Regions from separate parts of the Halodesulfovibrio sp. genome, predicted to be linked through region 1. Evidence: riboswitches for the same ligand, from Rfam matches in the RefSeq annotation. Region 1 holds a riboswitch; the other holds the start of a gene.
The links. A riboswitch is a leader RNA that binds a small molecule or an ion and turns the genes downstream of it on or off. The one in region 1 is predicted to bind cobalamin.
Positions count from the first base shown of each region.

Region 1 (12,482 bases):
CAATCAAGAAACACTTGCATTCGCAGGTACAGTGCTTGCCAGCGCGCTTCAGCAAAATCCTGACAGCTGCATTGTTGTCAGCTCAGATATGAGCCACTACGTCTCTGCGGAAGCTGCAAAAAAAATGGACACGCTCGCACTTTCTTATGTTCAGTCAATTGACGCACAAGGGCTTCTTTCCACGGTTGTCCGAAACAACATAAGCATGTGCGGTGTACTCCCGATGACTGTCGGTCTTATCGCCTGCGAAGCACTGGGAGCAACACAGGCTGAAATTGTAGAATATACAAATTCCGGCGCTGTCACAGGCGATTCATCACAAGTTGTCGGGTACGCAGGCGCTATAATCGACCGCCCATAGCAAGCGCAAAATCGCCATTGCCATGTGCTTGCGGGGTGCGTATTGTGCCCCTATGTCGACACCCGCTTCCATCCAATCTTCCCGTCATATCCACGTCCGCCCTTCTCAGAAGGACGAAACTGACGTGCGTAGTTTTTTTGATAATGCTGTGGAGGGAATGTTTCGCAAAGCCCGTAACGGGCGTTTTCTTCTCGTCAATCCGGCGCTGGCAAAAATATTTGCCTATGCATCTCCCGGTGAAATGATCCGCAACTTCCCTGTTGATAAAGACAAGGTAACACTTGATGCTGCACGATTTTTAGATCTGCTGACCGAGCTAAAAAATAGAGGCGAAGTTAGAAATTTTGAAATGCAATTTCGCCGTCGCGACGGTCTGCTCATGTGGGTACTTATCAACGCCCGAACCGTGTACACTGTAAAAGGTTCCATCAAATACTATGAAGGAACTCTTGTTGATATCACCGAGCGTAAAGATGCAGAAACAGAGCAAGCCATCATAGACGAGCAGATTCGTCAGTCACAACGTATGGAGGCTATAGGAATTGTTGCCGGAGGTATTGCATCAGACTTCAGCACACTCATCCGCCCAATTGTGAGCAGCACAGAATCTGCACTCAAACAAAGTTCGGGCAATGAACAGGTACAACGGAATCTCAATACAATTTTGGGTTCTGCCAATAGTGCGATGGCTCTCATTAAGCAATTTCAAACCATCAGCAGACAGGGAAAAGGTGAAATGCGTCCTACGACCATGCAACCTGTTCTTACAGAAGCTATTGGCGATTTCCGTTCTACCCTGCCTACCCACATCCAACTTTTTGAAGAGATCAGCGCGAATAATCGGACAGTACTTGCCGATGCGGGACAGATACGACAGGTCATCGATAATTTGCTAGAAAATGCGCTACTGTCAATTCACACCGAAGGGCGCATTACTGTACGCATGGCAGAAGTAGAATTTGATGAGCGCACAGGAGCATTCCGAGCCGACCTTATCCCCGGGAAATATCTTCGAATTACCGTTCAAGATTCAGGTGTCGGTATTCCTGAACAACTTCTTCCAAGAATTTTTGATCCATTTTTTACCACTCGCGGGCACGAAGATGCACAAGGGTTGGGGCTTGCAGTTGCTCACGGTATAGCCCGTGCGCATGATGGTGGTATTACCGTGTTATCCGAAGAAGGACTTGGCTCTACCTTCTGTTTGTATATCCCGTTTTACGATCAGGAAATTGACCAATCACTTCCTATTGCCCCGTCTCCAAGATTAGGGAGCGAACGTATTTTGCTTGTCTCACCTGAAGAACAAGAAATCCGGAAATGGAGAAGCCTGCTCGTTCCCCTTGGGTACCGTATTGAGGCTGTTTCCGGCAGCGTAGAGGCACTACGACTTTTCCTTGAATCACCTGATTCCTTTGACTTAATCATTTCGACATTTGCAATGCCTCAAATGAACGGACTTGAATTTGCGCGCATCCTGCTGGGAGTGCACCCGTCAACACGTCTGGTTTTATGCGCTGACCCAACAGACCCGATAACAAGCGAGATTGCACTGGAAGCAGGAGTACCGACGCTGGCACATAAGCCATTGAACACCAATAGAATTTTTCAGCTTGTGCAATCTGCACTGGAAGACCATCAGGAGTAGGGTATGGCGCGCGTTCTTATTATCGATCACGACCCTGTTTTTTCCGAAACATTAGCTTCGATTGTTACCGGTCTTGGACATCGAAGCAAGCAGGCTAAATCTCTTGCGGAAGCCTTTGCATCCGGTCGCAAACACGACACAGACATCGTATACCTTAATACACAGCTCCCAGATGGAAACGGTCTGCTAGCGATTGCGCAACTCAACGCCATGCGCGGCCATCCTGAAATTATTGTCATGACAGGAACACCGACTCCTGACGGAGCAGAAAAAGCAATCCGCAACGGAGCATGGGACTATGTCGAAAAACAAAGCGCCATTGATCGCATGGTGCTTCCGCTTATTCGTGCCATTGACTACAGGGGCAAACGTCCCGCCCGCAATGGATCTGTAAAACTCAAACGCAGCGGGATTATCGGTAATAGTGCCGGTATCAAAAAATGCCTTTCACTTGTGGCGGAAGCCGCATCCTCTGATGCATCTGCATTACTTCTTGGTGAAACAGGGGTAGGTAAAGAAGTTTTTGCCCGTGCCGTGCACGAAAACAGTCTTCGTGCAAATGGTCCTTTTGTGGCGGTGGACTGTGCATCCATGTCTCGAACTCTCGCAAGTTCTATCTTATTCGGACACCAGAAAGGAGCCTTTACAGGAGCAGACAAAGATAGAGAAGGACTTGTAGCGCAAGCCCACAACGGTACGCTTTTTCTTGATGAAGTAGGTGAACTGCCGCTGGCTATGCAGAAAATTTTCCTTCGAGTATTGCAGGAACATCGATTCCGCCCTGTGGGAGCACGTACAGAAAAAACATCAGATTTCAGATTAATTTGTGCAACAAACAGAAATCTGGATGAGATGGTTGCCCGCGGAACCTTCCGTAGCGACCTGCTTTTCCGAATCCGCACCGTGGTTATGGCTCTTCCGCCTCTTCGTGACAGAACCGACGACCTCCCGCATCTTATTGAGCACTATGTGAAACAACTCTGCGGAAAATACGGCATGCCAGCCAAAGGCATTTCTCCAGACTTGCTTGACCTAGCCAAGGAATACTCATGGCCGGGAAATGTTCGAGAGCTGATACATACTCTGGAACGTGCTGTACTAGCAGCCAAAGAAACGCCTAAAATTTTTAGCCGTCACCTTCCCGATCATATCCGCATCAATATTGCGCGCGCTGCAGCTGACAAGACCCAGCAGGAAATTAAAGCCCTTACCGAAAGCAACCAAGTTCCGTTGCACCAAGGTGCGTCTTGTAGCATCAGCGAATTAGAAAATGCCCCTGATAACTATACAGCAAGGCTGGCAACTTCACCTGTGGAGCAAACACGTCCATCAATACAGGGGCGAACTCCTGTGCAAGCAAGTTCTTCTAATGGTAATCCCGAAGAAGAACGTGCTCTTGTTGCTGCCGCTGAAACGATTCAAGCAGATAGCAACACACATCGCACAAAAGAAGTCGTCATCGTCCAGTCTTCACCACGCTTTGACACACGCAATGAAATACCTATTTCCGAGATTACGGACAAAATACCTTACATTTCCGCAATTCCGGACAAGAAAAATTCAAGCAATACAATCAAACCCTTCTTTGAGTTTCGAGATGAAATCTTTGAAAATTACCTTCAACATCTTATGATGTTATCGGGAGGAAAGGTTGCTACAGCTTGCAAACTATCCGGTCTTTCAAGATCGTATCTGTACGATTTGCTCAAAAAATACCCTGTTAAAAAATAAGCAACTACACATAGATGTCCTCGTTTTAGGATAGAGCACATAAGTTTTGTCCGCTATTACGGACAAAACTTCCGCATTCACGGACAATCGATCTACTTTTTCGACTTTTTCACAAAGAAAACCGTTATCATTTATAATAAATAATATTTTCATCAGTTTTATCAATCTATTATCACACATGGCATGGTTCTTGGTATATAGCCACCAGTGCAGGAGAAATGGTCTGCTCCTGAAAAGAAATTTCCTCCGAGTGTCGGACAAAGTTTGGCGGAAATACTTTTTTCGTACCGGCGAAAGCTATCCGGTTTCCTTGATCGCTTAGTCGATTGAAAAATACGCGCTACAGCTTGCTGTAGCGCGATTTTTTATACCTATCGTACACCCCAACCTTCGGCATTCCGTAACAAACGGCAGCCAATGTTACCTTGTGCACTGATTATCTGACGACTTGAAATTACTCTTTGGGTGGCGTACCACCACCGCAAGGAGAAACCATGTCTCAAGCAACTACCTTTCCCACCTCACGCAAACGCAAACCAAAACGATCTGCTAAGGCGCTCATCATCGCTGCACTATGTTCACTGACCGCGCTTGCTGTCATACTTACAAACGACCCAAGCCTACTTTCATGGGGCAAAGCATGGCCGGGACTTATTCGCCCATTATTGAGGATGCTCTGTTTTCTCGGGATAGGACTCGTTGTAGGTATCGCTGTTGAGGGAATGGGATGGGCACCGCTTCTTGCCACTCTGGTTCGTCCAGTTATGCGCTTCGGAAATCTTAAAGATGAATCCGGCGCAGCATTCACCACTGCTTTTTTTTCTGGAACAGCGGCAAACACTATGCTCATGACATTCTGGAAGGAAAATAAAATTTCTTTGCAGGAGATGAAACTAAGTTATCTCATTAACACAGGGCTTCCAGTCTTTCTTCTCCATCTTCCGACGACTTTTTTCATCATAGTACCAATGACGCGCACTGCGGGAATAATCTACCTCTCTCTTAACGGTCTTGCTGCACTGATACGCACAATTGGTCTACTCATATGGACACGAATTACATTTGCGCCGCATAAAACGGATAACGAAATAACCGACCAGCCTGCCAATCGAAAAACCTCCGCAGCTAAAATTTTAAGCGCATTTCGCAGACGATTCACTCGCATCTGCACTGTCACGGCTCCTGTCTATTTCCTTATATATGCACTAAACCAAGCTGGCATGTTTGAATATTTACGAACATCCGCAGCTGGCTGGGTTACATCCGCCTACCTACCTGTAGAAGCAGTCAGCGTTGTAGTCTTTGCAGTAGCTGCTGAATTTACAACTGGTATTGCTGCTGCGGGAGCGCTGCTGGATGGCGGTTCGTTAACAACAACGCAACTAGTTCTTGCCCTTGTTCTTGGAACAATTGTTGCCACTCCTATTCGCGCCCTGCGACACCAACTGCCATCTCAAACTGGTGTATTTACATTTAAGATCGGTTTTCCCATGCTTTTGATGAGTCAGCTTTTACGTATCAGCAGCCTTATCTGCGTAACAATCCTCTATCTTTGGATTGCAAGTTAACAATATCACTGCTTGACCGCACAAATTCATTGCGTGTAAAGTGCCGCACTTCAGGTGCTCAAAAAGCCTAATAGGGAATCCCGTGCAAATCGGGAGCGGTCCCGCCGCCGTAAGTTCTATCTAATCTTTATCCACGCTGTACCACTGGCTCTGCCGGGAAGGTCGGATAAAGAGGAACGAGCCGGAAGACCTGCCTGAAAACTGTAGATATTCATGAATATTACCTACGAAAGTTCCTGCCTTACATTTCGTCCGGTGTGAATATCAGGCTCGATTTTGCAAACACGGGGTCTTGTTCTGCAAAACACTCTTCGCTATCGGTGCGTCATGCACCGCTCTGCGCCATATACCCCGCCCCAAACGTTGGAGGCTTTTGCCATGATCCGCAGTCGTTCTTTACGACTCATGCTCGCTGTCGCTCTTGTTTTTAGTTTATCTCTCCCTGCCTTTGCTGGACACGGAGAAGCTAAAGAATGTAAAAAGGGCATTTTACTTGTTGCATTTGGCACATCTGTACCTGAAGCTCGTGTTTCTCTGGATAATATTGGTGAAGAAGTTGCCAAAGCATTTCCTGATACAGAAATCCGCTGGGCTTACTCTGCTGCAATCATCCGTAATAAAATTAAACGTACCGAAAAAATGATTGTACCTTCCCCTGCTGCTGCTCTTGCACAGATGGGTGATGAAGGCTTTACACATGTTGTTGTACAGTCCTTGCACACAATTCCTGGTCAGGAATTTTCTGACATTCTTGAAACAGCTTCTGCATTCAATGGCATGCCTAAAGGCATCAGTCACATTGAAGTTGGTGCACCGCTGATGCACACTCCAGCAGACCTTGCTTCTATGTCCAAAATTTTACCTACACTTGTTCCTGCTGCCCGTAAAAAAAATGAAGCAGTTATCTTTATGGGACACGGCACACACGATCCGGGCAACATTTACTACCCTGGTCTTGCTACATACCTTCAGGAACAGGATTCTAATATGTATGTTGGCACTGTAGAAGGCTACCCAGCTCTCGACAACATCATTCCTACCCTGAAAGCTAAAGGCATCAAAAAAGTTTGGCTCATGCCTCTCATGTCTGTTGCTGGTGACCACGCACACAACGACATGGCTGGTCCAGAAGACGACAGCTGGAAATCTATTCTTACTAAAGAAGGATTCAATGTTACAACTGTACTGAAAGGTACAGGCGAATACGATGCTGTTGTTGCACAGTGGGTTGCACACTTGAAAGAGGCGTTTAGCGCTCTGTAATTATGACTAGTTCAGCAGACATTGCGCAACGTCGTGCACGTCGATGCATTCTTTTTTCCAGCATTGCTGCTTGCGCTTGTGTAGTGTCTGCTGTTCTGGCTTCTTCGTATGGCCCGCTCAACATCCCGTTGGGGCAGGTATTCCATACACTCGCAGAACACCTTTTTCCTGTCGGCATCTCCGGTGAAACCACTAATGCCATCGTTGTTTGGGAAATTCGGTTCAGTCGAATTATTCTTTCGCTACTGATAGGAAGCGGGCTGGCTGTTTCCGGCACAGTCTTCCAAGGCATTTTGCGCAACCCACTGGCTGATCCGTTCACTATCGGAGTATCCAGTGGAGCAGCTTTCGGTGCTTCTGTTGCTATATTTTTTGGATTGTCCGGTTCCATACCGTATCTTGCGGGAATAGGTATTATCCCTCTTGCGGCACTCACAGGTGCGTTACTCGCTCTTGCAGCAGTTATCACACTTGGCAGCATGGGAGGACAACTCAAACGCGATGCGCTTGTACTAGCCGGAGTGGTTGTCGCAACATTTCTCGCAGCGCTTATCTCGCTCGTCAAATCACTTGATGAAGATTCAGTCGCATCTATTGTGTTCTGGATTATGGGCAGTCTGCAAGGAAGAAGCTGGCAGCATGTGCAGCTCATTCTACCGTGGTACACCTTAGGGGTTGCAATCATCTGGAGGTTTTCTCGCGAGCTGGACATCTTAGCTCTTGGTGAAACGCAAGCTCAACAGTTAGGCATGAATGCCAGCCGCGTCCGCTTATGGCTTCTTGTAGGGGCAAGCATGATTACCGGCGCATCCGTCGCGGTCTCAGGTGTTATTGGTTTTGTGGGGCTAGTTGTGCCACACCTTGTACGTCTTGTTCAAGGTGGCGAACATAGACCATTGCTCGTAAGCTCTGCGTTTATTGGCGGATTGCTTTTACTCTGGTCTGATGTATTAGCACGCACAGTTCTTTCGGAAGGTGCAGAACTGCCGGTCGGCGTTGTCACAGCTCTTCTTGGAGGTCCTTTTTTCTGCCTGCTCCTGCACCGTTCCATGAAGCGGAGTAGCCGATAATGTCTGCGAGTATTGTTCTGAAAAATTTGTCTGCGGGATATTCTTCAAAGGCTGTCCTGCATGATATTTCGATATCAATAGAACAAGGCGAAATGGTCGGACTTCTTGGACCCAACGGAAGTGGCAAGACTACGCTGCTTATGGCACTTTCAGGAATCCGCAAACCGCTAAAAGGCTCTGTAACATTACACGGCACAAACCTGCTTCAGGTACCACCTAAGCAACGTGCAGCCCAAATAGCTTCCGTGCCGCAGTATACTGGGGAAACACCGGATATCGAAGCACTGTCACTCGTACTCATGGGGCGCTATCCGTACATATCCCCTCTGGGTGGATACAGTGCCGAAGATACAGAAATTGCCTTGCGCTGCATGCAAGCCACAGGAACCGATGCCTTTGCATACAAATCAGCACGAGAGCTTTCGGGTGGAGAATTTCAACGAGTACTCATTGCACGGGCACTTGCACAACAAACCAGCACATTGCTTCTGGACGAAGCAACCTCTGGTCTTGATGTAGCCCGAAGCCTAGAAATTTTCGATTTGCTGAAGCAAAGACATACAACCGGAACAACTGTAATTGCAGCTATTCACGATATTAATCTTGCTGCCCTCTACTGTAGCCGTCTGATATTTCTCAAACATGGACGGATAGTTCAGGACGGCACTGTCGAAGACGTTTTTACCGATGAAAAACTGACCCAAATTTATGAAACACCAATCCATACATTCAGTCATCCGGTTACTGGTGCACCCCAAGCTTTTTTTACTCCTGGCTCTGCTTTGCGCTAGTACTGCGCTTGCGAGTCCAGCATCAGCGGAAGTCCATCCCGCTTCTGTCAAAATCGTAGACGACCTTGGCAGAACAATCGAGTTGCAGCGCCCTGCAACTCGCATCATTGCACTATACGGAGCATTCAACGAAATATTGGGAGAACTAGGTAAGGAAGACATCATTGTAGCCCGCACCAAAGCGGACACACTTCCGCCTTCCATCCTGAACAAGCCGTCGATAGGCACGCACATGCGTCCTAACCCAGAGCTTGTAGCGGGACTTCGCCCAGATATAGTGCTCCAGATGGGTGGCAGAAAAAAAGCACTGGAGTCCGTTAAAATGCTCGAGCAGCTCGGCATTCCAGTAGCTTTCTTTTCTGTAACAACATTTAAGGAACTATTCTCAGTCATCAAGCGGCTCGGCGTCCTTACTGCTGCTGAAGATAAAGCGGAGACCGTCTGCAACAATCTGCAAGCTAGGCTTGCGCACGTCGCACAGCAACTTGCAACTGTTCCACACAAGCCTTCTGTTTTCTTTGAAGTACGTTACCCTAATCTGCTCGGTGCGGGGCGCGCTTCTATTGTTAATGACATTATTGAGCATGCAGGTGGAACCAATAGTATGGATGTCACTGTAAAATTAGTCCGCATAAATGAAGAGGAAGTAATCAAGCGCGATCCGGAAGTATACCTTATCCAAAAAGGCGCTATGAACCCGAACCCGCAACCGATAGGACAACGGGCTCACTTCCGCACTATTCGAGCAGTAAAAAACAACCGCGTTTATATTATTGATGAATCCAGCTATTCACGTCCCGGTCCCCGTGCCGTAACCGCTGTAGAAGAATTAGCAGCTCTGCTGCACCCAACCAGAATACAACTCAATCCACATAGTTCAGGAGACATCTAATGTCCGCTTTATCAGGCACACTGTACGGCATCGGAGTAGGTCCAGGCGATCCGGATTTACTCACCATTAAAGCAACTAAGGTATTAGCAAACGTTGATATCGTCCTTGCTGCTTCATCTACTAAAAACGATTATTCAACAGCGCTATCCATTGCCGAGCCGCACATGCAATCCGATGTCGAAGTCGTGCATCTTGGATTTCCAATGACCCGTGATGAGCAAGTATTGCTTCACGCATGGGAAGAAAACGCAAAAATAGTTGCAAGCCTGCTTCGCCAAGGTAAAAACTGTGCGTTCCTCACCTTAGGTGATCCGCTTATTTACTCTACTTTCGGTTACCTGAAGCGCACACTCGAAGCACTTGACCCAAGCTTTGCTATTGCAATTGTACCGGGAATCACCTCATATCAAGCTTCAGCTGCACGCACAGGTACTATTCTTTGTGAATCCGGTGAAAACCTCTTGCTAGCATCCGGTGTACGCGCAACCGAAGATACGCAACAGCTTCTGAACAGAGTCGATAACGCTGTTATTTTAAAAACGTATAAAAACTTCGCGGAACTCAAAGAACTCCTTCGCAAAACAAATCGAAAAAATTCTGCGATATTTATTTCACGCCTTGGCATGGAAGGGGAAATTATCGCCCGCAATATTGATGACGCACCGGAAAAGCCTCACTATTTCTCTCACATGCTTATTCCTGTGACTAAATAGTTGGATTTTTTTGTAAGCACTTGGGGAGGTCTCTTTTTACTCTTCGAGTGAGCCTCCGGCGGCTGGGCTGAAAACTTTGAAAAGTTTTCCCCCAGACCCCCTTTCAAACTTTTTATTATGCGATACAAGCTCGTTGGTTAATTTTTATGCGCGGCTTTATCACCTTAGTTTCAATATTAAAAAGACTGCCTTCCTTGGACGGCAGTCTTTCTTTGTAACATCATTTAAAAAAACGAAGCGCATGGGACACAATGCGGGTCAATCAACTTCACGCAACTCTGCCCAGTCAGTTGTGTATCTGGGGGACAATCTTTCTTGCTTCATTTTCCAAGGCTGCCCCAACCCTTCTCCTGCGTATTGTACGGTTCCGCGTCCAAATTTTTTATTTATGGCATCTGTTACGTGCATTAGCCGAGATTCAGACTCTAATTGCTGTTGCGTTGCAGGCGACACAATCTCGAACAATGAACCTTGCTGATTTAATTTAGATTCCAGTCCTGACAGCAACACGCCAACTTTTTGATATTCATGCCCTGATCTAAATATTTTTTGCAATAAGTTAGAAGCATGATGCACAAGTAACGGTGTATAATCCGTAGGTTTATCGAGAGTACACGCGCAGTATTCTACGTGTTGATCTCCCGGTCGGTGCTTGTTTGTTTTAATAAATACAGACAACGTTGTTGCCAGCAATTCTTCACGGCGAAGCTTTTCTGCTGCACGCACCGTATAAGCGATGGTTGCTTCCAAAGCATCTTTACGCTCCGTCACAGGTATACCGAACGAACGGGATGACCGGATACTTTTTCGAGCAGGAGCCGCATCTTCAAGTGCAATGGAAGGAATGCCGCGTAATTCCAAGGCGGTATACAATCCGGTTACGGTAAGCTTTTTCTGTAGCCACGCATTCTCTTTGTCACGCAACTGTCGGGCAGTTGTGACACCATAGTTCGCAAGTTTCTCAGCTGATTTTCTACCGATTCCCCATATATCGTTCACAGAAATTGATTCCAAAAGCGTATCAACTTGGGCAGGATTGTTCCACAATGCATTCATCGTAAATACACCGGATGAATCAGGCGTCTTTTTGCAAATATGGCTGGCAATTTTAGCGAGCGTTTTCGTTGGGGCAATACCAATGGATACAGGAATTCCAGTCCACGTATACACTGTGTCACGAATGCGCTGTGCATATTCGTGTAAATTATGTGCAGCAAATCCATCAAGCCGCAGGAACGCTTCATCAATCGAATACACTTCCATTTCTGGACAAAACGTCCGCAGCACATGCATAACTCTTTCTGAAAGATCACCATATAAAGGATAGTTCGACGAAAATACTGCCACCCCGTTTTGTTCAAGAAAACGCTTCTGCTTAAAGTAAGGAGCAGCCATTTTTACGCCAAGGGCTTTTGCTTCATTAGAGCGGGAAATAATACAACCATCATTATTTGAGAGAACAATAACAGGCTTTCCAACAAGGTCAGGACGGAACACCCGTTCGCAAGAGCAGTAAAAATTATTACAATCTACCAAGGCATACGCAGCCAAACTCATAATGGTTTCCTAAGAGAATGGATAACCGATGTCGCCACACCCCATACTTCAAAGTTCTCATTATGCGTAACTTCTACTGCCCTGTAATGAGGATTTTCTGGAACAAGTGCAACGCGATTGTCCTTTTTCCATAACCGCTTAACTGTCAATGCCCCATTAAGCACAGCGACCACAACGGCATTATGGGACGGCTCCACAGATCGATCCACAACCAGAATATCATCTGTATGGATGCCCGCCCCTGTCATTGAATCACCTTTGACGCGCATAAAAAAAGTCGCAGGTGCGTTATGTACAAGCAGTCGATTTAAATCGAGTGCGCCTTCCAGATAATCATCTGCCGGAGATGGAAACCCTGCGCACGCACACGATGTGTGCATTTGTCCATATTCTTCTTTGGACTCGCTATTTTCTGGAAAATCTATTGTATCTCTCATATATGTGCCTCACTTCGTAGACTGCAATTGCAACCAGACTTTATGTGCCGTAGAATACGTCATTGCTACAGCCTGTGCGAGTACAACTCCGCCAGATGTACATATTCACCTTTACTCAGTTGTTATTATGAAAACTTTATCTCTTCTTTCTTTCGACTCGCGATTAAAAATTATTCTTGCTGCCACTATCGGCATACTTACATGGCATGTTCCAGCATATGCATTATGCATCTACACGGCAGTCATTCTCATTCTTGGTATAGGGAACAAAGTACACCTTACTCTTGGATCACGGACTATTGCCACCTATCTATATTTCATACTTCTTTGGGCTGGGATAAAATTTGCGCTTGATTGCACACCCATTTTCCAAGGCATCACCCCTGACTACCAAGCTGCGTTTCTCTCTTCAGGTATTTTAGCGTTGCGCCTTAGTATACTGATAGGCATA
Region 1 covers NZ_JAOARI010000027.1:8,732-21,213, forward strand. The annotation lists gene amrB (AmmeMemoRadiSam system protein B) at 1-361, shown strand, start outside; gene N4A56_RS10175 (ATP-binding protein) at 414-2,009, shown strand; gene N4A56_RS10180 (sigma-54 dependent transcriptional regulator) at 2,013-3,740, shown strand; gene N4A56_RS10185 (nucleoside recognition domain-containing protein) at 4,235-5,308, shown strand; cobalamin riboswitch at 5,344-5,521, shown strand; gene N4A56_RS10190 (sirohydrochlorin cobaltochelatase) at 5,687-6,571, shown strand; gene N4A56_RS10195 (iron ABC transporter permease) at 6,574-7,641, shown strand; gene N4A56_RS10200 (ABC transporter ATP-binding protein) at 7,641-8,432, shown strand; gene N4A56_RS10205 (ABC transporter substrate-binding protein) at 8,350-9,324, shown strand; gene cobI (precorrin-2 C(20)-methyltransferase) at 9,324-10,037, shown strand; gene N4A56_RS10215 (Y-family DNA polymerase) at 10,296-11,594, opposite strand; gene umuD (translesion error-prone DNA polymerase V autoproteolytic subunit) at 11,591-12,031, opposite strand; gene N4A56_RS10225 (energy-coupling factor transporter transmembrane component T) at 12,159-12,482, shown strand, end outside.

Region 2 (12,482 bases), on a different contig from region 1:
ATCCCAGTCAAAGTCTTTGGTAACGTTGTATGTAGGAATTGGGAAAGAGAAGATACGACCATCTGCGTCACCTTCGAGCATAACCTCGAGGAATGCACGGTTAATCATATCCATTTCTTTCTGGTAGTCACCGTATGTGGAGTCTTGGAACGCGCCGCCGATAATGATTGGTTCGTTAGCAATGTGTGCAGGAACAACCATATCGAAGGTAAAGTTGGTGAACGGGCTTTGACCGCCCCAACGGGAAGTGGTGTTCAGGTTGTAAACAAGTTTCTGAATCTGCTGACGAACGGTAGGGTAGTCAAGGTTATCGTTGCGGATAAATGGTGCAAGGTATGTATCAACGTTGTTGAACGCCTGTGCACCGGACCATTCGTTCTGCAATGTTCCGAGGAAGTTTACAATCTGACCGCACGCAGAGTCGAAGTGTTTTGCAGGAGCAGAACAACAGCGACCTTCAAGGTTGAAGCCTTCAAGCAACAGATCGCGGAGACTCCAGCCGGAGCAGTAGCCTGCAAGACCGAAGGAAAGATCGTGAATGTGGAAGTAACCGTGAGTATGAGCCTGACGGATTTCTTCCGGATATTTTTCAAGCACGTAACGAGCCTGAACGGAACCAGCCATGTGAAGAATAAGACCTTGGAATGAATGCCCCATGTTGGAGTTTTCATTAACGCGCCAGTCACTGCGGTCAAGGTAGCTTTCAATCATGCTGGATACGTCAAAGTATGCCTGATTTTGTGTACGCATTTCACGGCGTTTTTCACGGTAAATGATGTAACGCTCAGCTACTGCATACAAGCGAGCTTCCATAAGCACTTGTTGCACAGTATCTTGTACTTGTTCTTGCTCTGGAGCTTCTACATTGGCAAGTTTTTCCTCAACCTTGCGTGCAAGGCGTTTAGAAAGAAGTGGGTCTTTGATGCCACTGCTTTTGAGTGCTTTAAGGATCGCTTGGGCAATTCGTTCGAGGGACCAGGTTTCAATACAACCGTCGCGCTTGAGAATCTGTTTAGGCATTACAACTCCGACGTCATAAAAAGTGCATGGCAAAAGAAAGGCACACGAAAAGAACGCATGCGTTGCGAAGCAATTCGACATCTAACAGCCTGGGATGTGTATACTGCGGCGGAACCCCAATATACGCAGGCACAGGTTATGGATTATTTGAATTATACCGGCAGCACGTTTGTGCCGGTAGACTTCAGGAAGGGAGCTGGCTTTCTTGCTTCATATACCGTGTGGGCGATAGTCTTTGAGAAGACTGGCAAGATTACAGCGGCAGGACCGCACCGGATTTTTGACCGGATTTCCTTTGCGCCTTTCGGCTCCTGAAGGAAGTATTCTTTGGGTGGCAAAGAGCTATCAAAAAGGCTCTTTAGCATCAAGTAGTGAGTTTCTAAACGAGGGCAAATCCACACCTAATTCACAAGATAATTATCCAGATTCATTTATATATTTTTTTTACGCACAAATTCGATGTACCTTTTTTGCACTTACGTGTTCTAATCCGGTGAGTTAGCAAAAAAAGCAGCCTTTGAGCGTCCGTAAAATACCGCTCAAAGCCCTGTAAACTGTGACTTGAGTTACAGAAAAAGAGGGTATGAAACGGTTACATGTAGATGTGGTGTTATTATAGATAATTGCGAATGTGCTTTTAAAAAAATGAGTATAGAGCGTAAAAGAAAATGTTGTCACTTCTCTGCGAAGGCTGTCTGGGAAATCAGAGTCATGTTGTTATACCCTGATTGATGATCATTCCGTGCGCTACGATTTAACTACGAAAAGAATATGCTTTTTGCAGTGGTTCGCTATATAGTGCGATTGTTTTTTGTACGTGCTAGTCGTAGCCGCCAGCCTTGGCAGGGATAAAAAATGACAGCATTGCGTATATGATGGGACATGCGTGTGGCGTAATGTCTCAATGTATCGTCATTATAAAAATAAGGAAAAAGATATGCGAGTATTGTTACTGGCAATGAGCTTAATGCTCGTTGCGCAGGTTGCTGTGGCTGCTCCAAAAGAAATGAGTAATGCTCCCGTTGCAGGAAATTATAAGAATAAAATTCAGTGCGGATACCTTGCGCTTGAAATGCGTAAAAATGCCGTTGCAAAGCAATACTTCACTGAGGGGGAAGCGTTATTTAAAAAGCAGAACCCAAAAGCAACCGAAATGGATTTAGCCAAAGTTTTTTCATACGAGCGTGGTTTTCTGCATGGATATCTTGCAGGACAGATGAGCGGTATGAGTTCAATGGGTGACTTGAATAAGCTTTTTACGCATGCATACGAGAACATGTGTAAAAAAGCTTCTGATAAGCCTCAGTTGAGAGAAAAAGAATAACTAGCTTTGCGTAGTAAATAAGGACAAGGGGGCAGTGCTCCCTTGTCCAGATAAATTTTGAAAGGTTATGGTTTGTTTTTCCATCCTTTGCCACGATGCCGCGCCGGTATGTTGCGCATTCCTTGAATGACAGCGCATGGTGCAAGGCGTTGATTGCGCAGTAACCTGTTGTCGAGCACCACAACAACTCCTGAGTCGGTCTCGCGTCGAATGAGTCTGCCAGTTCCTTGTCTGAATTTTATAGCAGTTTCGTAGCGGTAACGATCCCAGAAGGCTGCCTCTGGCAGAAAACGCTTTCGGGCATCCATAAGTGGTGAGTTGGGCGCAGGGAAGGGCAAGCGGGTAATCACAACTTGAGTAAGTGTTTTTCCTGGAAAATCTACACCATGCCAGAATGTTTCTACGCCGAACAGGACACTTTCGCGGGTTGTTCGAAACTCTTCGATAAGTGCGGTTGCTGGCTCTCCTTTTCTCTGAAAAAGGAGGGGGTAGTTACCGTCGTATGTATTTTCCAGACTTTTACGGAGCGCTTCTAAATCCTCATAGCTTGCACAAAGAACAAGGGTTGCGCCGTCATTGTATTCAATGAGTTTTGGCAAGACCTTCAACGTGTATTCCAGCCACAGCTTTTTTTGGTCATATAAACCGCTCGGTGCGTCTGAAGGGACGACAAGAGAGTAGTCCGGTGTAAAAGGTGGAGCTATGCGGGCAACGAAACACGGCTTTTGCGGTGCTTCTTCATCTGCAAAAGGCACTCTGTCTGCTTTACCAAGTCCCAGCGAACGCCGATACGGAGTAAAACTGGATTGGTGGGTGAGTGTGGCAGATGTGAGTACCATTGTATCGAGATGTTTGATGATGGACTCACGGATGAACGCTCCCATGTAGACTTGTCCACCGCATAACAGCCAGTTACGCGGGAAAACATGAACAGACTTCCATGTGCCGTCCTCGTGCAGACCTTTTCGTATCAGATCAAGGTTTGTGCAAACATCCTGCAATAATGTTCGCATTGTGCGGCAACGGGAGATAGTTTTGTAGCCGAGGGGAAGATCTTTTGCCTTTTTACCAGTGAAAAATGCCGATAATTCGTGAATGCGCTTGAGGTGCTTGTTCAAAATAGCAAGATCTTTTGCGGCATCACCTTCTGTGAAGGCTGCATGGGCAGGCGTTACAGGAACAGCCCCATATGCGGCAGACTGATTCATCTGTTTGAACTGATCCCGCAGTGCATTCATTTTGGTTACTGCATACGCAATTTCACTGACAACCGCTTCTGCCTGATGCTCTATTATCTCCGAAATGGATCTGGCATGTATAAGTTTGCGGCACTGCTCACGCAGGTATTTGCAGTAGAAAAAAATGTCAGATGTAGATACTTCTGGGCTTAATGTCGTGCGCACTGCGTCTTCAAAATGATTTGCTTCGTCGATGATGCAATGCGTAAAAAGTCCGCTCAAGAGTGTGTCATTTTCCATGAGCACAAGCTTATTGTGGTTTGTAATGACCAGCCGTGATTGGGCAGCTTCCGCAGTAACAATATTTCCGGGGCATTGTTTGTGGGTGCTGAAACATCCATTGCCCGCCGATACTTCTTGCGCAATATTGCTCAGGGTACGACCTTCATCAAAGTAGGCTCGCATGCGTGGCGTCACGTCATCTAAATCTGCAATACGGTAGTTATAGCAAATGTTGGCAAAATACAGCCATGAGAGGAGTTCTATCCCATCAAGAAGCGGGGAAAGAATGTCATTTAATTTGTGCGCACACACATAGTTAGATTTCCCTTTAATGAGCGCAACGGGGATATCCTTATATTGCCCAAAAAGTTCACGGCAGGCGTTCAGTTCGTTACCGTACAGTTGCTTTTGTAAGCTTTTAGTATAAGTGGCAATAGCAACCCGTTGGGAAGGATTGCGCTTAAGAAACTCCATTACAGGGAGCAGGTAGCCTAACGTTTTGCCAGTGCCTGTTCCTGCCTCAATACAGGCGACAGCGTTAGAATTTATGGCATGTGCAACGTTGGTAGCGTAGTCTACTTGAGGCTGACGTACACTGTAGCCTTTACGTTTATGAGCAAGCTGATCGAACAGTTGTTGAATCTCGTTTTCCGGCAGCTTCGTGAAAGCTTCGCGTCGTGGTGTTTCCTTGTTCTGCTTCGGAACAGTGTCTAAAAATTGCTCCCAATCGGCAGTTTCCGGTCTACTTGCCGGAGTAATGAGGGATTGTCCGAAATAATCGCTGTAATGTTCCAGCATGTGACAGCAAAAAGTACCGAAAAGCGTGTTGCTTGCCCGTAAGTAGTAGCGCAGCGTGCTCGCCGCAGGGTATGATGTGTCGTTGAGAACAGTGCCGAATACATGCTTGAGCAGATCAACGCATAGTTCAGCACCTTCCATTGCTGAAAAGCTTACCTTTTTGCGCTCCTGCTTGTTTAAATATTCCCATAGGGATTTTGCTGTAGCCGCACCAGTCCACGGCATGAAGTAATCTGCCAGCAGAGCGGCATCAATAATGCGTTCATTGTTGCAGAGCGGCTCAAGGGAGATGATATGTCCATTGGGAACATATCCTATAATATGGTCCACCCCTTCGAGAAAGTCTTGTAAATGACCCGATGCCGTTATTTCGTCCGGTGCTTTTTTTAACTGTGCTTCGCTAAGTTGAGAATGGGCATACTCTCGTGCGCGTAATTTATCTGAGCGAATGTGTGAGGTGAAGGTGCTGGTCTTGGCATCTGGTGAAATTCGTACCCCAGCGATGGAATATATTCTTTTCTGACCGTCGCTGCGGGTGCGTTCATGTCCGAAGATGATGGCTATATCTTCAATAGGGGTAGTAAAAGGACGAAACATGCTATGGATATATCAAATGCTACCATGCCTGTCAGGTGTGATTTCGTGAATAGGTGTTCTGGGCTGGAAAAATTTCACTATCAGGGGGAAGCTGTTCGTGTATAAGCTTCCCCCTGATAGTGATTAGTACCAATACTTATTTCCGCACAATGAGCGGTTTTGCCAGACTTTTGAAATGGGTTCCGTGTTCTTCCGGTGGGTTGCGCCATTGGTGTCCGCTTCGTAGCAGAAGATCATCTGAGGCAGCAGGGCCCCATGAACCGGATTTATACGGATGCAGTGGTGCATTTTCTGGGTGATCCCGCCAGTAATTGAGGATTGGATCGACGACTGTCCATGCGGCTTCTACCCCTTCACTGGAAAGGAAAAGGGTACGGTCTCCGAGCATACAATCGAGTAATAATCGTTCATACGCATCCGGTGGAACAATGCCGAACACTTCTTCGTACTTAAACGAAAGGGATAAGCTTGCCATACAGGTTTTGGGACCCGGCTGCTTTGTATGGATTGTAAGATCGACCCCTTCATTCGGTTGAATTTTCATAACCAGAATATTGGCTGGCATCTCGTGCTGGGAAGCAAACCCGAACATGGAGTGTGGAACACGCTTGAAGGTTACTGCTACTTCTGATTCGCGCATGCTGAGGCGTTTGCCGGAACGCATATATATAGGCACTCCCTGCCAGCGCCAGTTATCGATATAGAGTTTCATGCCGACAAAGGTTTCTGTCTGCGAATCTTTCGCGATGTTTGCTTCATCGTGATACCCAATAGCGTCGCTGCCGTGCAGCCTTCCTGCGGTGTACTGTCCACGGACAATATTTTCCTTAAGAGTACGCTCTGACCACGGACGTATAGCTTTAAGCAGTTTAACCCGCTCGCCTTGAACAAATTCTGCTTCAAACCGTGTTGGTGGTTCCATTGTGACAAGTGAGAGCATTTGCAACATATGGTTCTGGAACATGTCGCGCAGACATCCCGCCTGTTCGTAGTATCCGCCCCTGTGCTCAACGCCCACGGATTCCGCTACGGTTATCTGGATGTTATCAATATAGCGCTGATTCCAAAGCGGTTCGAACATAATGTTTGCAAAGCGGAGCATCAAAATGGACTGAACCGTCTCTTTTCCGAGATAGTGATCTATGCGGAAAATCTGTGACGGTGTGAGCATGGAGCAAAGATGTTTATCCAGTTCCAGTGCTGAGTTTAAATCGTGTCCGAACGGTTTTTCAAAAACTACGCGTGCCCACGGATTTTTATCTTCACCTTCCATAGTTAAACCGCATTCAGATAACCGGCTGACAACTGTTGGATGCAGCTGTGGTGGCAGTGCTAGATAAAAGAGCTTATTTTCTTTTTGTGAGAAATCACAATCGCAACTGGCAGCTTTTTTTTGCAAGCGCTTATAGGCTTCAGGATCTTTGTAGTCACCGGAGACATACATGCATTTGGAAAGAAAAGCGTCAATAATTGCAGAATCGCTCGTTTCGTGGGCATCGCTGAGTGCTTCCCGTGTTCGATTCCGAAAGTCGTCATCATTCATATTTGTGCGGGCAAATCCAAGAATATAGAATTGCTCCGGCATGAGTTCGCGCATAAACAGATGAAAGAGTGCCGGAAGGAGTTTTCTGTATACAAGGTCACCGGATGCACCAAAAATAATTACTCCGCATCCGTCCGGTCTGCGCTCTTCACAGGGGGCAGAGGATGGAGCAACGGTTGCTTCAAAACTTGGCATGGGCGCACCTACTCTTTTTTAACGGCATGACCGCCGAATTCGTTACGAAGAGCTGCAAGAATTTTGTTGGAATAAACATCTTTCTGCCGTGATTCAAAACGCTTAAAGAGAGATTGCGCCAGCACCGGAACAGAAACGCCGTTTTCTACGCCATCGAGTATTGTCCAGCGTCCTTCGCCGGAGTCGTCAACGTATCCTCGAATGGAAGAAAGGTCGGGGTCACGCTCATAGGCAAGAACAAGCAGCTCGAGCAACCAGCACCGGACTACGCTACCTTGTCCCCACAGGTCTGCAATGCCGCCGAGATCAAGGTGATCGAAAGGACCGTTATGCATGAGATCAAAGCCTTCACCAATGGCTTCCATCATGGCGTATTCAATGCCATTATGTACCATTTTAACAAAATGACCGGCTCCAACAGGCCCTACATGTTTCCAGCCTCGTGGCGGAGCAAGAGAATCGAAAATAGGTTTGGCGCGGTGGACAAAACGGTCTTTACCGCCAACCATGGTGCAGTACCCGACTTTTAATCCCCACACGCCACCGGAAACTCCGGCATCAATATAGCCGCACCCTTTTTCGACAAATTTTTTTGAGTTTTTTTGATCGTCTTTCCAGTAAGAGTTGCCGCCTTCAATGACAAGGTCGTCAGAATCAAGTGCTTCTAAAATTTCTCCAAGAGCTTTCTGGGTGACAGCACCGGAAGGGAGCATGCACCATACTATGCGCGGTGCAGTAAGTTTTTGTACTGCTTCTTTAATTGATTGTGCTCCAATTGCACCTTCCGAAACCATGGTGGCAACTTTATCAGGGGAACGGTTCCAGACAACAACTTCGTGCCCGTCCTTGATAAGTCTGCGTGCCATGTTCATTCCCATACGCCCAAGCCCGATCATTGCTATTTGCATACGATTACCTCGATAAAAGTACTATTGTTTCGGTAAAAGAAAGAATCCAGTTTTCAGGGTACGTGAGCTGCGCGGTTAGTGCAATCTTCAGTGATTATATATGCCGTAGTCGTGGCTCTGCCTTGCCTTTTCTCAATCTCCTTTGAACGCTGTAATTGTACTGGCAAAAGTTTGTCAGCAAAATCACTTCCTGATATGCTCCGCATATGCGAATTGCAGTTCTGTCAGATATTCATGCAAATTATGAAGCCCTTACTCATGTGCTACATGATATTACCCATTCTTTTCCAGATGTTTCGGAGATAATTTCTCTTGGGGATATTGTGGGGTATGGTCCCGACCCTGAATTATGCGTAAAAGCGGTACAGGAGCGGGGTATTATTTCCGTTGCCGGAAATCATGAGCTTGGCGTTGGGCGCAGTAAGTATCGATCCTGTTTCAACAAGCAATCCATAGAGGTCGTGGATAAAACAGCGTTGATGCTTTCTGAACAGTCATTGCAGTACTTGCGCTCGCTCCCTCTTGTCCTTTCGTTACACGGCGCGTTGTTTGTTCACGGGCTACCGCCGCGTTCTGCTTTCCAATATATATGGGAACTGGACGACGAAAGAGTTCTGCTAAAATTTTCTCGTTTTCCCGAACAAATTGCTTTTCTTGGACACACACATGAGTTGGGACTCGTACGCGCTGCAAACGGCGTTGTAGAGCGGTGTGATTTGCATGAAGGGGAATATACTCTCGATTTTATCAGCCGGTATATGGTAAATGCAGGTGCGGTAGGGCAACCACGGGACGGTGACCCACGGGCAAAATATCTTGTGTGGGACACGGAGTCTCATGAGCTTATTGTACGCTGTGTTGCATACGACCCCGCTGAGACTGTTGCCAAGATGAAGGCTCGCGGTTTGCCGGAACGGTACGCCAGACGGTTGATGCCGTAGGCTACAGGAATATTTCATGAAGATTGGACGTTATACGGTATGCGGGCTTCTTGGAAGAGGCGGCATGGGAGCTGTATTTAAAGCTCGTCAGCCTGTTACAGATCGAATTGTAGCTCTCAAGGTGCTTAAACCATCAGAGATGATGGAGCTTCTTGTTGATCGGGACGAGTTGATTACGCGTTTTGAAACAGAAGCTCGTATAATGGGTAAACTCGATCATCCCAATATTGCAGCAATATGGGACTACGATACCGCGGGCGACACGCCTTTTTTTGTGATGGAGTATTTTTGTCGTAACCTTGGCATGGTCATCGGTGAAAGTTACCGTGTTGAAGCACCAACTCGGAAATTGCCTCTCACGGTTGCGGTTTCGTACGCGTCCCAGACCCTTGATGCTCTGTATAGAATGCATCAGGCTGGAATTGTGCACCGCGATGTGAAGCCGTTTAACTTGATGATTACCGGACTGGACGAAATCAAGCTTATAGATTTTGGATTATCCCGTTTGCGCGGGGAAATGTTGCCGACATCCACGGCTAAAGGTGAGCGGATTGGCTCTCCGTATTATGCCGCGCCGGAACAGGAAGCAGCGCCGGACAGTGTAGACGGCAGGGCGGATATTTTTTCAGTGGGCGTTATGTTATACCGCATGCTTACCGGAGTGTTGCCTACGGATGAAGCTCTGTATACAAACAATGTTGTTCCGCGTGCAAGCCAGTATTCTCTTGATTTAGATAGTGACTGGGATGCTTTTTTTGATAGAGCAATGGCGTTTGACCCTGCAAAGCGTTTTTCTACAGCTAAAGAAATGCGGTTGGCGCTTGATTCGCTAGTGGAAGTATGGCGCGAGCGGGTAGATAACGAGTGCCGGTTTATTGACGAGTTCGCCGAGACGCCTCCTTGCCCTACAGATGCCCCTGTTCTTCGTTCAGAACCTGTTAAGGTTCGGCTTGATAACGCACAGAAATTTTTTGGACTGGATTCATTATGGCGACCAGATTGCGTAGGCATGGCAGATTTGGTTGATAATGAAGACGGCACAGTAACGGATGCTGCAACCGGTAAAAAGTGGCAGCAGTCCGGCAGTGAATTTGCTTGTACATGGGATGAAGCTCATACATACATTACGGTGTTGAATGAGCAAAAATTTGCAGGCTTTCAAGATTGGCGATTGCCAACAGTCGATGAATTATCGTCACTAGTGCAGGAACCACCGGAACTTGGAGCGTTTTGTGTGCCGCAGTTGTTGGACAGCGCACAGGATACGCTCTGGACGTGTGATACAAAGTCGTATATGGCGGCATGGTTTGTAAGTGCATCAATGGGGTTTGTCGGCTGGCAGGACATGACATGCCAGTTTGCTGTACGAGCGGTGCGGGGATAGACGAACTGTCCATACAGATAAAAAAGGAGACCTAACATGGGTCAGGAAATACAAAAAGAATGTACCCGTTGCGGTACCTGTTGTGCCAAGGGCGGTCCTGCTCTGCACAAAGAAGATTTAGAGCTGTACGAAAAAGGTATTTTTCAACGTAAAGATCTTATGACATTTCGTCGTGGTGAGTTGATGCGTAACAACGTTACAGGTCAGCTTGAACCGCTTCAGCAGGAAATTGTCAAGATTACCCGCCGTAACGAGAGCACATGGACTTGTTGCTTTTTTAACGTAGTGGATCGTCTGTGCTTCATCTACAACGACCGTCCGGCAGAATGTAGAACTCTGGACTGTTGGAATCCTGATGCAATTCAGGAAATGTACGACGAAAACCGCATTACCCGTTTTGATGTTCTTGGTGATAACAACGGCTATGCTGAACTGGTGCGGATGCATGAAGAAAAATGTGGTTACGAGTACCTCGGAACTATTTTTGAGCGCATGAAAGAAGACCCTTCCGCAAAAGAAGAGTTTCTTGAAGCAGTTCGTTTCGATATGGCTTTCCGTAAAGTTGTTATGGAAAAAGCCGGAGTTCCGGCAACTGAAATGGAATTTCTTTTTGGACGCACCCTTGGCGAAACCGTATCTATGTTTGGCTTGCGAGTAGTTGAAACTGAGCATGGTCCGAAACTTGAGAAAATTACCGAGAAAAAAGCAAGCTAGCTCCTGCTAGGAGGACATAATGTACATTGTTACTGGTGGCGCCGGAATGATCGGCAGCGCTATGGTCTGGAAGCTCAACGAAATGGGCATTACAGATATTATTGTTGTGGACAACCTCGCTTCTACAGAAAAATGGAAAAACCTTGTTAACCGCACATACGAAGAATATGTCCACCGCGATACTTTTCTTGAGATGGTGATGCATGACCAGCTTCCTTGGGAAGTTGATGCAGTTATCCATATGGGTGCTTGTTCTTCTACCACCGAAAAAGATGCAGACTTCCTTATGGAAAACAATCTGCAATACACAAAAGCAATGTGCGAACTTGCGCTTATGAACAACGCCCGTTTCATTAATGCAAGCTCTGCTGCTACATACGGTGATGGACAGTTCGGTTTTGAGGATTCTCTTGAGACCATGCATAAGCTCAAGCCATTGAATATGTATGGCTACTCCAAGCAGCTTTTTGATCTATGGGCAGAACGTACCGGACGTCTCGACAAGATTGCGTCTCTTAAATTCTTTAACGTGTACGGTCCTAATGAATACCATAAAGGCAACATGATGAGTGTTGTTTGCAAGGCATTCTCTCAGATTGGTGAAACTAAAGAGATGAAGCTCTTTAAGTCTTACCATCCGGATTACCCGCACGGTGGGCAAAAGCGTGACTTTGTATACGTAAAAGACTGCGTTGAAGCTATGTGGTGGCTTCTTGAAAATCCGCAGGCTAACGGCATTTTTAATATTGGTACAGGCAATGCCCGTACTTGGAATGATCTTGCCAATTCTGTTTTTGCTGCAATGGATATTGAATCTAATATCAGCTACATTGAAATGCCGGAAATTTTGCGCGGTAAGTATCAGTACTTTACAGAAGCACCAATGAAACGTCTTCAGGATGCAGGTTGTCCGGTAACATTCCGTTCTCTTGAAGAAGGTGCAAAAGACTACGTGCAGAACTACCTTGCTCAGGAAGACCCGTATTTATAGTTTCTAGCGCGTATAAAGCATATGAAATCATATGGCAGAGTGTATCTGCCACATGTAATTTGCAATAAAAAAAGGTGGAGATGTATGTCTCCACCTTTTTTATTTTTGCAGTGTTACTCGACTGTTTCACCGGCATGGCGAACAACGCACATGGTCACAGGTTCGCGTAGAATAATACCTTGTTGTACCATGTCGCAGAGTGTTTTGGAGAACCCATCAAGCTTTTCTGCTTCGTCGACGATGCTGATTACAACTGGCAGGTTGGAGTTGCGACCAAGCGGGCGGTCACGACGCAAAACTTTTCCGGCACCGTATCCCATAATACCTTTGGTTACGGTAGCGCCGCCGAGGTCGTGCCCTTGAGCCGCTTCAACAATTGCGCGGTATAATGGCTCGCCATCGTGAGTTCTATCTTCGTCGATGATGCATGTAATACGTTCAACACTTTTACATTCTTTCATTTCTGCCTCCGTCGGAGCTGCTCTGAGCGTTGCGGGTATGGAAAATAGTGTGCGTATTCATGGAGAAAAAAATTCACTGAATACCGTTTCACAATACAGCGTTCTTGATGTTGTATCTGCTATTTTTAGCAAAGTGGCAGGCTGTT
Region 2 covers NZ_JAOARI010000017.1:187,891-200,372, reverse strand. The annotation lists gene N4A56_RS06380 (ribonucleoside triphosphate reductase) at 1-1,020, opposite strand, end outside; cobalamin riboswitch at 1,190-1,350, opposite strand; gene N4A56_RS06375 (hypothetical protein) at 1,958-2,344, shown strand; gene N4A56_RS06370 (ATP-dependent DNA helicase) at 2,410-5,199, opposite strand; gene zwf (glucose-6-phosphate dehydrogenase) at 5,336-6,937, opposite strand; gene gnd (phosphogluconate dehydrogenase (NAD(+)-dependent, decarboxylating)) at 6,946-7,845, opposite strand; gene N4A56_RS06355 (metallophosphoesterase family protein) at 8,052-8,786, shown strand; gene N4A56_RS06350 (DUF1566 domain-containing protein) at 8,803-10,170, shown strand; gene N4A56_RS06345 (YkgJ family cysteine cluster protein) at 10,207-10,884, shown strand; gene rfaD (ADP-glyceromanno-heptose 6-epimerase) at 10,904-11,875, shown strand; gene N4A56_RS06335 (DUF190 domain-containing protein) at 11,989-12,336, opposite strand.
Region 2: it holds a riboswitch for cobalamin, as region 1 does, so the genes downstream of both, N4A56_RS06380 (ribonucleoside triphosphate reductase) here and N4A56_RS10190 (sirohydrochlorin cobaltochelatase) in region 1, are expected to answer to the same signal.